3 regions of the Lysinibacillus sp. GW247-5R2A genome follow, and region 3 is predicted to be linked to each of the others. Evidence: riboswitches for the same ligand, from Rfam matches in the RefSeq annotation. Region 3 holds a riboswitch; each other region holds the start of a gene.

Region 1 (4,863 bases), on a different contig from region 3:
TTGGTCGTGGGCATGTCATTGCCTTCAATATTTTAAATATCGGTCGCTATAAACTTGGGGTTGGAACAATTGGTGGATCGAAACGTGCATTTGAGTTAGCAGTACAATATACCAACCAACGTCAGCAATTTAAAACAAAGCTTTCTGACTTCAACCTTACAAAAGAAAAATTATCAACGATGGCTTCTCAATTGTATGCATCAGAGTCCTTAAACTATCGTACTGTTGGTCTATTTGAAGATCGTTTAAGCCAGCTAAGTCCAGAGGAGCAGAAGGAAGGAAAAGTGATTGCAGGTGCTATCGCTGAGTATGCGATTGAATGCTCAATTGCTAAAGTATTTGGATCGGAAACATTAGATTATATTGCAGATGAAGCGGTACAGTTACATGGCGGCTATGGCTTCATGGCTGAATATGAGGTAGAGCGTATTTATCGTGATTCTCGTATTAATCGAATTTTTGAAGGGACAAATGAAATTAATCGCATGATTGTACCAGGTACATTTATGAAAAAGGCACTAAAAGGTGAGCTGCCATTATTACAAGTTGCGCAAAATCTACAGCAAGAGCTTCTGATGCTAATGCCGGAGGATATCGGTACAGAGCCACTAGCTCAGGAAAAATACTTAGTAAAAAATGCCAAGAAGATTGCTGTATTAGCGGCAGGCTTAGCAGCACAACGCTTTGGTGCGAAGTTGGATCAAGAGCAAGAAGTTTTAGTGAATATTGCCAATATCGCTAATCAATTATTTGCAATGGAATCAGCTGTATTACGTACAGAAAAAGCGATTGCTCGTGATGGCGTTGAAAAAGCACATCAAAAATTGCTATATACTCAAATTTTCTGCCAAGAAGCATTTGCTGAAATCGAAAAAGAAGCAAAAGATACAATTCTTGCTACCGCAGATGGGGATGCAGCTCGTATGACTTTATCTGCATTACGTAAATTAACACGTAATAATCCATACAACCTAATTACAAAGAAACGTGAAGCATCTGTGAAATTAATAGAAGCAGAAAAATATATCGTTTAATCGTATAAAAAACGCTAGCTATCCGTAAATGGGTAGCTAGTTTTTTTATTCCAGATAAATTTATGAAAGGAACGGATAAAAATACAAAACCGATGGATAGACTTACGAAAATGAGCGAAGTTCCACCATTCTAAATGATTAAGATGGTATACTACAGAAAAAGACAGCAGAGGAGCATTTTTATGACGATTCAATTTTTCCATTATCCAAAATGTACAGCATGTAAAAAAGCACAAAAGTGGTTAAATGATCATGACGTTTCCTATGAAGAGGTACATATCGTAGAGCAGCCACCAACAAAGGATGAAATAACAGCTTTATGGCAAGCAAGTGGACTACCTTTGAAGAAGTTTTTTAATACTTCTGGCATGAAGTATCGTGACCTTGGTTTGAAGGACAAGCTAGCTGATATGACTGAGGAAGAACAGCTTGAGCTACTTGCTACGGATGGAATGTTAATAAAACGTCCCATCGTAACAGATGGCAAAAAAGTAACTTTAGGGTTTAAAGAATCCGATTTTGAGCAAGCTTGGTTATAACCGTTTTTATCCTTGTTTTTATAGGAGAAGTATGGCACACTGAAAGTGAATATATTACATAATTATGGAGGGGTTTTTTGCATGAGCACACCGAAAGACTTACGTTACTCTGAAGAGCATGAATGGGTAAAAGTAGAAGATGGAAAAGTACGTATTGGTATTACGCACTTCGCACAATCTGAATTAGGAGATATCGTTTTCGTTGAACTTCCACAAGTTGGCGATGAAATCAAAACAGATGATCCATTCGGTAGCGTAGAATCAGTAAAAACTGTTTCTGAATTATATGCACCAATCTCAGGTACTGTAGTGGAAGTAAATGCAGATTTAGAAGATAGCCCAGAATTCGTTAATGAATCACCATATGAAAAAGCATGGATGATCGTCGTGAAGCCTGCTGATGCGTCAGAAATTGATAAACTTATGACAGCAGAACAATACGAAGAGATGACTGCAGAATAAGACAAGCCATAATCAAAAAACGTCGGAAACTACCGGCGTTTTTTATTATATAATAATGTATAAGTGGGTATGTCTAAATGGAGGTGGCGTAATGTTCGTTGGGAAATGCTTGATAGTAGAAGGACGCTCAGATAAGCTACAAATTGAGCCAATTTTGAACGAGAATGTTACAATACTATGTACGAATGGAACAATTGGAGTGCATCAATTAGAGGAGCTAATAGACCCCTATGAGGGCTGCGAGCTATTTACTTTTTTTGATGCTGATACTTCAGGCGATAAGCTACGCACTTTAATGGACAGACATTATCCGGAAGCGGAGCATTTACGTACAATGCCGACATATAAGGAAGTAGAAACGACACCAAGAAAAGTGTTAGCAATGATTTTACTGCGTGCGCATTTCTCAATCCATCATGAATATATTTTATAAGGTTGCGTGAACTAAATGGAAGAATGGTCAAAAGAGCAGTGGGAATCGGCTTTACAGTCGGGAGAAAAAGCTGCGTTTTATTTATATACACCGATGTGTGGTACATGTGCAGTGGCATCGAAAATGATGTCAATTGTAGAACAACTATTACCTCACCTAAAACTAGGGAAAGCAAATATTAATTTTTTGGAGCAAATTGCTATTGAACATCAAATTGAAAGCGTCCCATGTTTACTTGTCTGTGATGGCGGCAAAGTGACAGAAAAGATTTATGCTTTTCAATCCGTACCATTTTTGTACGAATTGTTAAAAAAATCAATTGACTGAACTTTATTAGCGTGGTAAAGTAACAAATATATTACTAAAACATTAAATATATCGAACTCTTATAAAGAGCGGCGGAGGGAAGTGCCCAATGAAGCCCGGCAACCATCACATAGTGAAAAGGTGCCAAATCACTCAAAGATTTTTTCTTTGAAAGATGAGAGAACGGTTCAACGTATAATACGTGACCCCTTCTACTTGTCTATAAGTGGAGGGGTTTTTTTATATAAGAAAAGGAGTATTCGCTATGATACAGCTTCAAAATATAACGAAGAAATACAAAACAGCAAATGGCGAATTAACGGCAGTCAAAGATGTTAACCTTACTATTAATAAGGGTGAAATTTTTGGCATTATCGGCTATAGTGGCGCTGGTAAAAGTACGATGATTCGTTTACTTAATGGTTTAGAGAAACCAACAGCAGGAACAGTAACGGTGAACAATCAAGAATTTTCTTCGATTAAGGGTCAGAAGCTTAGAGCAGCTAGACAAAAGGTTAGTATGATTTTTCAACATTTTAACCTACTTTGGTCACGAACAGTTGCAGAAAACATTGCCTTCCCATTAGAAATTGCAGGTGTATCAAAAGCTCAACGTGAGGCACGGGTGAAGGAATTGATAGCACTTGTTGGCTTAGAAGGTCGCGATCAAGCATATCCATCGCAGTTGTCTGGTGGACAAAAGCAACGTGTAGGGATTGCACGTGCCTTAGCAAATAATCCAGAGGTTTTACTATGTGATGAGGCAACATCTGCACTAGACCCAGAGACAACAGATGCGATTCTTGATTTACTGGTAGATATTAATGAACGTTTAGGGTTAACGATTGTCCTCATAACACATGAAATGCATGTCATTCGCAAGATTTGTCATCGTGTAGCCGTGATGGAGGCAGGCGAAATTGTAGAGCGTGGGGAAGTATTGCAAGTTTTCCAGGCACCTCAGGCAGCCATTACTAAGAAATTTGTAGCCCAAATTACAAATACAAAGGAAACACAGGATACAGTAGAACAAATCAAAGCAAATTATCCAACTGGACAACTTGTCAAATTGATTTTTGTTGGTGAAAAAACAGAACAGCCAGTTATCTCACATTTAGTGAAGCAATTCGATGTGGAAGTAAGCATCGTACACGGGAATATTTCTCAAACGAAAAATGGTGCATATGGTACCCTCATAGTCCAAATTGATGGGTCGAAAGCAAATGTGACTGAAGCTTTAAGCTATTTAAATACAGTGGAAGTACAAACGGAGGTGATTGCAGATGCTAACTAATCTCTTTCCGAATGTAGACTGGGATAGCATGTGGCAGGCTACGTATGAAACATTATATATGACGGCCATTTCTACAGTTATTACATTTATTCTTGGGTTAGCCATTGGGATCGTCCTATTTTTAACAAGTCCCAATCAGTTATGGGCTAATAAAATTGTTAGCTTTTTAACAGGGTCACTCGTTAACATTTTCCGCTCTATCCCATTTATCGTGTTAATTATTTTATTAATTCCATTTACTAAGTTTTTATTAGGTACAATCCGTGGAGCTAATGCTGCTTTACCTGCTTTAATTATCGGTGCGGCTCCGTTCTATGCGCGTATGGTATTAATTGCGTTGCGAGAAATTGATAAGGGTGTTATTGAAGCAGCGCGTTCAATGGGGGCTAAAACAGCCACAATTATTTGGAAAGTTCTGATCCCTGAATCATTACCAGCACTAATTTCGGGGATTACAGTTACGGCTGTAGCACTTGTTGGTTATACAGCAATGGCAGGGATAATTGGTGCAGGAGGTCTTGGGAACTTAGCCTTCCTAGACGGGTTCCAAAGAAATCGCCAAGATGTGACATTAATGGCAACTATTTTGATCTTAGTAGTAGTCTTTATTATCCAATGGATTGGTGATTTCATGACAGAAAAAATTGATAAACGTTAATAAAACTGAGGTTATTCCGGTTCTTGCCGCTAACATATTTTCATCAAAATAAAGGGAGTGTCATAAATGAAAAAGGTATTAACAGGATTATTTTTATCAATACTTGTACTAGCTTTAGCAGCTTGCGGTACTGATAA
Region 2 (4,863 bases), on a different contig from region 3:
TTTCTACACAGTTTTTTCTTGTTTAAAAGAGGAGTATCATTTAATGTTTACTTAACGGTCGGTAAAAAAGGAGAATGATGATGGGGAATAAGGAACAAACTTTTCAAAAAATTATAGAAGTTGCTTATGTGATGTTTGCAGAAAAAGGGTTTGAAAAAACAAGCTTAGCCATGATAGCTGCAGAGGTCGGTATATCGAAACCAGCCATTTATTATTATTTTCAATCAAAGGATCAATTAATCACTTACTTATTTGATGAACTGTATAAAGTAATTCAACAGGATGTCGCTGTGGATTATATAGAGCTTTCTCGCGTTAATTTCAAGGAGGAATTACTAGAGCTGGGCTATAAGTCTATTGAGGCGCAGGGCAAGGATCCTTATTTTAATAAAATATTTAACCAATATGTACTATTAGCAGCTCGCGATGAAAGCTATAAGAAGCAATTAGAAGAGCTAGAAACCAGCTTTTTAACAAGCTTTGTGGAAGTCCTACAATATGGCGTGCGGCTAGGGGTTCTAGAGGATACTCCCACTATAGAAGCAAAGGCACAGATGCTGGCCTTGGTCTATGATAATATCGGTAATTTCATATTAACAGGTAACCAATTGGACTACAGAGCTATTTGGAAGGAGGCTGTGTATAGCGTTATCCAAGGAGGCGAAGATGGGAAAAAGAGATGATGAACAGCGCATTGAAGGCCTTGATTTTGCAAGAGCTCTCGCCATGTTTGGTATGTTCATTGTCAATTTTGGAGTTGTAACGGGTTCTACAACGAATGGTTCAACATGGTTGATGGCCTTACAACATCTATTTGAGGGGCGTGCCTCGGCCGTATTCGTCATGCTAGCAGGAATAGGAACAGCTTTAATGACTCGTCAGGCTAGAGAGACTAAGGACCCAATACTTCTTCGCAAGAATCGACTTACTTTGTGGAAGAGATCGTTTTTGTTATTCGTGATAGGGATAGTCCTATATACAGTCGGCTGGACAGGAGATATCTTACATTATTATGGCGTCTATATGTTTGTTGCCGCATGTTTGATTGCCCAATCCAAGAAAATGATGATGTTCATAATCGGTGGCATCCTCATCCTTTCACAGTGGCTCCAAATTCAATTTAATTACCTTGCTGGGTGGCATCCAACATATGTATTACTAGTGTATCTTGATTTTTGGACACCGGCAGGATTTATAAGAAATTTGATGTTTAATGGCTATCATCCACTATTTCCCTGGATTTGTTTCTTTCTAATTGGCATGGTAATCGGCACATTAGATTTAACTAATCGTTCATTACGAAAAATCTTATGGGTAATGGGCTTATTGCTAGTCATAATGACGGAGATTTTTTCAACGCTATTTATTAAGATGACAACGATCCATTTATTAGATGTAGAGAGTGCATTGTATTTATTTGATACGGGACCGATTCCACCGAATATGATGTATGTTCTATCTAACTCGGCGTCGGCAATTGTCCTTATTGTGGGCTCCATCTATCTTGTTGAGACATATAAAAATAAAGTAATTGAAGCTTTGATCTTTACGGGACAACTGTCTTTAACGCATTATGTCGGCCATGTTTTTATTGGCATTGGCATATTAATTGTTTGCCAAAAGTTGGAGAACCAGACGCTTACTTTTTCCATGCTCTATGCCTGCTGTTACTTTGTAGGATGTGTGCTTGTTTCTGTCTGGTGGAGAGCTAAACATCGTCGGGGTCCCCTTGAATTCATGATGAGGAAATGGAGTTCGTAATAAATTAATGGATTGCCATCTATTTCTCGTTGATTAGGCATAAAATACTTTAGAAATAGATAGTCTACTAATCTAAAATGATCATTACAAAGTATTCAGCTAGGTTTTCTAATATTTTATATTGACAATCTTATAACAGAATTATAGAATTATTTTCAAGAAACGCAGTACTCTTATCAAGATAGGTGGAGGGACTTGGCCCAATGAAGCCTCGGCAACCGAAACATAGGTGCCAATTCCAACAGATGGATCTGAGAGATAGGAGGGGCTATCAATCAGTTTGATGCATTGGCCTCTTTTGTACAACAAGGATGAAAAAGAAGGGGTGTATCGTATGGCTCAGTCGGCAAAGGTAGAAGATAAGAAATTAGAGGCTATTGCAAAGGCCATTCAAAATCTTGAATTTGGTGAAGTGCATATTACGATTCAGGATGGTGTAATTGTTCAAATTAATAGGCTTGAAAAGCAGAGATTTCCTCAGAGGAAATAAAGGATCATTTCAGTTGAACGATGTGAAAAGGCCACCAATAAGCATGGTTTTCGTTGCTTACAAGTGGCCCTTTTTTTATGGCAATTAGCTATAGAAGCTTTTTGGAATCTGACCGATATGACGGCGATGATAGAGAAGCGGCTCCTTTTGAGAGTTTGTAATATCTAGCACCTGGCCAATAAAAATAGTATGATCACCTGCATCTATTTGCTGAAAGGATTTACATTGTAAAATAGCTGCTGTATCATGTAAAATCGGTAGTCCTAAAGAAGAAGTAGACCATTTTGCTTGAGCAAAGCGATCTGGGACTTTACTTGCAAATAATGTACATAATTGCTCTTGATCACTTGCTAAAATATTGACAGCGAATTTCTCCGCGCTCATAAAGTAAGGATGAAGCTGAGATTTTTTATCCAGTGACCATAAAATAAGTAGTGGGTCAATGGAAACAGATGCAAAAGAATTGACTGTTAAGCCAATTGGATTCGTTTCATGACATGCTGTAACAACTGTTACACCTGTAGGATAGTTACCTAATGCCAATTTAAAAGCAGCAACATGATCTGTCATTCAAATCACCTCTTTATAGTTAGTAATAAATTAGTTAACGGAGTTAGTAGGTAAATGGCACTTTTTTTCATACCATATAGTAACTCCTTTTCTTAAGTAAATATTAAATCAATTACACATCCAGGTAAAGCTAGTGGGGGAAAGAAAGGGGAATTGCCATGACTTTATATTTTGATCATCTGGTACATCAAGTAGAATCACCAGAAAATATAAAGGTTTTCTTCAATAAACGAAATGTTCATACAGTGAACGGTGGTCAACACACGATGTGGGGGACTTACAATACACTAAGTTATTTTGGCTTAAGCTATATTGAACAAATCGCAATTTATGATCGTGATTTATTTGAGCAAGCGGCCCTGTACCCATATTCCCTACATTATACGTTTAAACGTGATCATGAGCGCCAAGGATTTTCACGAATTGCCTTGCGCACCAATAATATTGAAGACGAGGGTCAACGATTGCGTGCATTGGGCTATGAAGTATATGGTCCCGATGCTTGTAGCCGCACAAGACCAGACGGCACGATAATCGAATGGAAGCTATTACATTTTGGCAGACCTGGCCTTTCAGTGGATTTTCCATTCTTAATTGAATGGGCAGATGGAGATGAGGAGCGTTTGGCTCAATTAAAGGCTAGTGGTGCGATTGATGAAAAACAAGCCATTACAATGGAATCCATTCAGTTTTTTGTCAAGGATGTGGAGGAGACGGTGCTGCTTTGGCAGAAGGTTTTACAACTTCCCGAGTTTGAGCAGCATGAGCAGTTTATGTCTCTACAGCTACCGAATATGCGTTTGGATTTTTATGAGGAAGCCTCAGCATCTAGCATGACGCTCGGTCATTTAAAAGAAGGGCCAATCGGTGTAACATTGAAGGATCCACATCGAACAAAGGAAACATTAGTGTGTCCAGGTGCTTTTTATTGGATTAATAAATAAATTAAAAATCCACTTCAATCGTTGAAGTGGATTTTTATGTGCAAACATGCAAAAAGTGGATTGAGCCATTTTCAAATACTTCATCCACTTACTATATTCTAGCTTATAATTTTACAACATTTGATGCTTGCGGGCCGCGATTGCCTTCCACAACATCAAATGAAACCTTTTGACCTTCATCAAGTGTACGGAAGCCTTCCTCCTGGATGCCCGTAAAATGTACAAATACATCTTCTCCATCATCACATTCAATAAAGCCATAACCCTTTTCATTATTGAACCACTTTACGATCCCATGTTGCATAAGCATTCGCCTCCAATGCGCTTGAAAGTAAAATAAAGTTAAAGAAGTCGTGCTATCAATGAGAAAATGTGAAAAAATTGCATTTTCTCTTAGAACATACATGAATTGAACAAAAATGTCAATTGATTGTCGGAATGCTAGCATATCTGACTTTCTTTTTTTTCACAATTAAGACTATAATGGAAATGAAAAACATAGAAAGTAGGATGCCAAATGACAACGAAAAATCAACCATTAACAGATTTAGAAATCGCGAGTCAAGCAGTGATCAAACCTATTACGGAAATTGCCAATGCTGCAGGTATTCCAGAGGATGCTCTTGAGCAGTATGGCCGCTACAAAGCGAAGATTGACCCATTAAAAATTACAGCTCAAGGTGAGGACGCAAAGGTTGTATTAGTGTCAGCTATTAGTCCAACCCCAGCAGGTGAAGGGAAGTCGACTGTGACTGTAGGACTAGCTGATGCCCTTCATCAATTAAATAAGAAAGTGATGGTAGCTTTACGTGAACCATCTCTTGGTCCAGTAATGGGCGTAAAAGGTGGCGCAACAGGCGGAGGCTATGCACAGGTAGTACCAATGGAGGATATTAACTTACACTTCACTGGTGACCTTCATGCGATAACAACAGCTAATAATGCTTTATCCGCATTTATTGATAATCATATCCACCAAGGGAATGTCTTAAACATTGATCCACGACGTATTATTTGGAAACGTGTGATGGACTTGAATGATCGTTCATTACGGAAAGTGATTGTAGGATTAGGAGGGCCTGTTCAAGGCATGCCACG
Region 3 (4,863 bases):
AACACAATAATTTCCGCCCCTAGTTTTGCAGCTTCACGAATCTTGTCCTCTGCCCGTGTAAAATTTTCTTCTACTTTGCCGAAGCCAACGTTTAACTGAATACAACCGATTTTCATATTCATTCCTCCTCTAGACAATTAACAAAAAAAGTACTACTATTTGCTTCATATTCTTCAATAATAATTATTATATTCTGAAAAAGGTGATCATGCATGGAATTCTCTAAAAAACTACAGCAATTACCCACTCAATTTTTTGCGGCGCTTGTCCAAAAAGTAAACAATGCCTTGGAAGAAGGTCGTGATGTAATTAATCTCGGGCAAGGAAATCCCGACCAACCTACGCCTACTCATATCATTCAAGCATTGCAGGAAGCAGCTGAAAATCCTCAAAACCACAAGTATTCGCCTTTTCGTGGTATCGCTGAATTACGTCAAGCGGCTGCCGACTTTTATAAACGGGAATATGATGTGGAGATTGATCCTCACACTGAAGTAGCCATTCTTGGTGGCACAAAGATTGGTCTTGTTGAGCTACCTTTGGCTGTGTTAAATCCAGGCGATACAATGCTATTACCAGACCCGGGCTATCCAGACTACTTATCTGGTGTTGTATTAGGTGATGTTAATTTTGAAGTAATGCCACTTTTTGCTGAGAATAATTTCTTACCTGATTATGATGCCCTACCTAAAGAAGTTATAGAAAAAGCCAAGTTACTTTACTTAAATTACCCAAATAATCCAACGGGTGGTACAGCTACACTTGAATTTTTTGAAGAAACCATTCGTTTTGCTAAGGAGCATAATATCATCGTATCACATGATTTTGCTTATGGTGCGATTGGATTTGATGGCAATAAACCTATTAGTTTCTTACAGGCCAACGGTGCAAAAGAAGTTGGAATCGAAATGTACACATTATCAAAGACTTATAATATGGCAGGTTGGCGTATAGGCTTTGCTGTTGGTAATGCTGATTTGATTGCCGCGATTAATCTTATTCAAGATCATTTGTTTTGTAGTCAATTTCCTGCTATTCAGCAAGCAGCAGCTGTTGCACTGACATCTTCACAGGAATGTGCAGATGAGCTAAGAGCTACCTATGAGCGTCGTCGAAATGTTCTAATCGAAGAAGCTCATAGAATTGGCTGGCAAGTAACGGCACCAAGGGGCTCCTTCTTTGCCTGGCTCCCTGTCCCATTAGGTTTTACTAGCGAACAATTTGCCGATATTTTGCTTGACAAAGCTGATATTGCGGTAGCCGCAGGAAATGGCTTTGGCCAATATGGGGAAGGCTATGTGCGTATTGGCTTGCTTGTAAGCGAGGAACGGTTACGAGAAGCCATGCATAGAATTGAGCAATTAAAATTATTCTAACATGGAACAAAATGGAGTCCTGTAGCTTTCAGTAGCTAGAGGACTTACTATTTTTCAATTTTCCTTGGAAGATCTAACCCATGTTCTAATGGATAAAATTGTACATGACCTGTTTCATCATCCAACTGACGGATATGCTGAATGCCTTGAACTTCTGCCAGTACTACATCTGCTGTTATGACGATATTTCCGCCCTTTATAAAATGACCGCCAGAAACCACTCCCCATTGATCGCTCATGGAACCATGGAAATGCGTTTCATATTGTGCATCACGCTTACAAACAACTCCTGAACCTTGGATAAACTCGAGTGGCCCCTCTTTCTCAACCACATCACTAAATCGAACTTTAATGTGGGAAGTTTCATCAGGTACTAAATAAACAAAGCTACTTTTTTGAAAACTACCAATACAACTAATAATGGTTGCTGATTCAATTTTATTCTCTTCACAAAGTGCCTCAATTCCTTCAATGATGTCTGTTCCCATGAGAAGACGAGCACTAATCACCTTACCAAATGAACCTATGCCATACTTAACTCTAACGGACAATCTTCTCCCTCCTTCGCAACAAAATATTATAACAATATAAAAAATTTTAAAAATATTTATTGACTTACTATACCCTATAAATTATATTAGTTCTATCGGAAATACAAAAATATAATATGAATCTCTTATCAAGAGTAGCTGAGGGACTGGCCCTATGAAGCTCGGCAACCTCCTTTTTATGAAGGAAGGTGCTAAATCCTGCAAACGAAATTCGTTTGATAGATAAGAGAGGACTTTTTTTCATGAGCCTCTCTTAATTTGTAAGAGAGTTTTTTTTATTTTCAAAAACCGATAAAACAATTTTTGGAGGTAGTTTTCATGAAGAAGAAAAATAAATTTTTAGTAGGTTTAGCAAGTCTTACATTAGTCGCAGCACTAGCGGGCTGTGGCTCTAAAGAAGATAGCAAAGGAAAAGGCGAAGCTATCGATGAAAATAAAATTGTTGTGGGTGTCACTTCAGGACCTCATGAGCAAATTGCAGAGATAGCTGCTAAAGTTGCAAAGGAAAAAGGTCTAGAAGTAGAACTAAAATCATTTTCTGATTATGTTTTACCAAATACATCCTTAGCAGAAGGAGATCTTGATGCAAACAGCTATCAGCATAAACCTTTCCTCGATACATTTAATAAAGATCACGATACAGATTTAGTACCGGTTGGCAAAACAATTTTAAATCCAATGGGTATATACTCTGAAAAATATAAATCATTGGATGATGTTCCTGAAGGTGCAACATTTGGCTTACCGAATGACCCAACAAATGGAGCGCGTGCTCTCTTTGTTTTACAAGAGGCAGGCTATATTAAATTAAAAGATGGAGCGGACTTAACAGCATCTGTTCGTGACGTGGAAGAAAACAAAAAGAATTTAAAATTCATAGAATTAGAAGCTGCACAAATTCCTAAGCAGCTTGGTGAAGTAGATGTAGCTGCTATAAATACTAACTTTGCGCTGGAAGCTGGCATTAACCCGCAAGAGGACTCTATTCTTTTAGAATCTACTGACTCTCCATATGTGAACTACATTGTCGTTCGTGCAGAAAATGAAAACGACCCAACGATTAAAAAGTTCATTGAGGCTTATCAATCTGATGAAGTGCGTCAATTCATTGAAGAGGAATTCAAAGGTTCTGTAATCCCTAGCTGGTAATACGTGCGATAAGCTAAAGAATCTGCCCAATTTCCACTATGGAAACCGCGCAGATTCTTGCTTTTTAGAAGTTAAGAAAGGAGCAATCAATCTGATGATTCAATTACAAAATATTTCAAAAGAATATAAGACAAAAAAAGGCAGTATTAAGGCAGTGGATGGAATCAATCTTCATGTAAAAAAAGGGCAAATTCATGGTGTAATTGGGTATAGTGGTGCCGGTAAAAGCACGCTGATTCGTTGTGTTAATTTACTAGAGCGTCCTTCAGCAGGCAAAGTCTTAATTGACAATGTGGATATTACTACCCTTTCACTTCATGACTTACGTCAAACACGACAAAAGATTGGTATGATTTTTCAACATTTTAATCTCTTAAAGACAGCGACAGTTTATAACAATATTGCAGTTCCCTTAAAGCTACTTGGTTATAACGAAACAGAAGTCAAAAATCGTGTGGCTAAATATGCGGAAATTGTAGGTTTAACAGAAAAGCTAGATAGCTACCCTAATCAGCTTTCAGGTGGACAAAAGCAACGTGTCGCTATTGCACGCGCTCTAGCGCAAGAGCCGGAAATTTTACTTAGTGATGAAGCAACAAGTGCGCTTGATCCTGAGACTACAGAGGCCATTCTTGAACTATTGTTAAAAATTAATCGTGAATTAGGAATTACAATCCTACTGATTACACATGAAATGAATGTCATTCAGAAAATTTGTGATGAGGTATCTGTGCTAGAGGCAGGGAAAGTAGTTGAATTTGGTACGGCTATTGAGCTCTTTGCAAAACCACAACACCCTACTACCAGAAAGTTCTTAAGTACCATTTCACAACGTAACTTAACTCCTTCTCTTATTGAGCAGTTAAATGTTTCAGGTAGCGTCATTCGTTTAACATTTCTTGGAGAAAGTACTGGTAAGCCGTTATTGGCTGAAGTCAGCAAAGTATATGATGTACAACCAAACATTTTAACAGCCAATATTATTGAATTAAAAAACGGCATTGTTGGTAATATTGTGGTGCATTTAAACGGAGAGCCCAACATTGTTCAAAAGGCGTTAACCTATTTTGCAGAGAATGGCGTTACTGTGGAAGAGTTAGGAGGAGAGATCCATGAATAATTTCTTTAATGAATGGTCAGAGGTTATTGGCAAAGCAATTATCGAAACATTTCAAATGGTCGGAATTTCATTATTCTTTTCGATTCTAATCGGTATACCTTTAGGACTTTTAATTGTTTTAACACGACCTGGTCAATCCTTTGAAAATAAATTTTTCTATCAATTTTTTAATTTAGTTATCAATATTATCCGTTCAGTCCCATTCATCATCTTACTATTCTTCATTTTACCTTTTACAAAGGTTATCGTCGGTACAACGATTGGCGTGAAAGGCGTTATTGTTCCGCTTGTAGTTTATACCGCTCCTTATATTGCACGACTGATGGAGTCAGCGCTTTTAGAAGTTGATTCGGGCGTTGTCGAAGCCTACACCGCTATGGGTATTAAACGTCGCCATATCATCTGGCATGTATTATTACGCGAAGCACGCCCATCCATTATTTTAGGCTTAACGATCGCTACAATTGGATTGATTGGCGCAACAGCAATGGCAGGAATGGTTGGTGCTGGCGGATTAGGCGACCTAGCTTACCGTTATGGTCATTTACGCTATGAGGTAGATGTCATGTATGCAACGGTGTTTATTTTAATCATCCTTGTACAAAGCATACAATCCATAGGTAACCGCATTTCAGCCAAATTGAAGAAAGACTAGGAGGAGGATATC

The links. Region 3 has a riboswitch for S-adenosylmethionine ahead of AC07YC_RS18660 (MetQ/NlpA family ABC transporter substrate-binding protein). Riboswitches for the same ligand answer to the same signal wherever they lie in the genome.
Region 1: another riboswitch for S-adenosylmethionine. It lies ahead of AC07YC_RS15030 (methionine ABC transporter ATP-binding protein); the one in region 3 lies ahead of AC07YC_RS18660 (MetQ/NlpA family ABC transporter substrate-binding protein).
Region 2: another riboswitch for S-adenosylmethionine. It lies ahead of AC07YC_RS07240 (YezD family protein); the one in region 3 lies ahead of AC07YC_RS18660 (MetQ/NlpA family ABC transporter substrate-binding protein).

Annotation. Positions count from the first base shown of each region.
Region 1 is NZ_JBWKZL010000009.1:136,746-141,608, forward strand. Features, by position in the region: gene AC07YC_RS15005 (acyl-CoA dehydrogenase FadE) at 1-1,034, shown strand, start outside; gene AC07YC_RS15010 (arsenate reductase family protein) at 1,217-1,573, shown strand; gene gcvH (glycine cleavage system protein GcvH) at 1,655-2,035, shown strand; gene AC07YC_RS15020 (toprim domain-containing protein) at 2,127-2,468, shown strand; gene AC07YC_RS15025 (thioredoxin family protein) at 2,484-2,795, shown strand; SAM riboswitch class I at 2,852-2,956, shown strand; gene AC07YC_RS15030 (methionine ABC transporter ATP-binding protein) at 3,040-4,068, shown strand; gene AC07YC_RS15035 (methionine ABC transporter permease) at 4,058-4,726, shown strand; gene AC07YC_RS15040 (MetQ/NlpA family ABC transporter substrate-binding protein) at 4,793-4,863, shown strand, end outside.
Region 2 is NZ_JBWKZL010000003.1:262,441-267,303, reverse strand. Features, by position in the region: gene AC07YC_RS07250 (TetR/AcrR family transcriptional regulator) at 81-683, shown strand; gene AC07YC_RS07245 (DUF418 domain-containing protein) at 667-1,761, shown strand; SAM riboswitch class I at 1,932-2,026, shown strand; gene AC07YC_RS07240 (YezD family protein) at 2,060-2,251, shown strand; gene AC07YC_RS07235 (flavin reductase family protein) at 2,336-2,821, opposite strand; gene AC07YC_RS07230 (VOC family protein) at 2,980-3,765, shown strand; gene AC07YC_RS07225 (cold-shock protein) at 3,869-4,069, opposite strand; gene AC07YC_RS07220 (formate--tetrahydrofolate ligase) at 4,283-4,863, shown strand, end outside.
Region 3 is NZ_JBWKZL010000013.1:8,503-13,365, reverse strand. Features, by position in the region: gene AC07YC_RS18675 (carbon-nitrogen family hydrolase) at 1-116, opposite strand, end outside; gene AC07YC_RS18670 (pyridoxal phosphate-dependent aminotransferase) at 213-1,376, shown strand; gene AC07YC_RS18665 (PPC domain-containing DNA-binding protein) at 1,424-1,927, opposite strand; SAM riboswitch class I at 2,050-2,156, shown strand; gene AC07YC_RS18660 (MetQ/NlpA family ABC transporter substrate-binding protein) at 2,246-3,076, shown strand; gene AC07YC_RS18655 (methionine ABC transporter ATP-binding protein) at 3,171-4,196, shown strand; gene AC07YC_RS18650 (methionine ABC transporter permease) at 4,189-4,851, shown strand.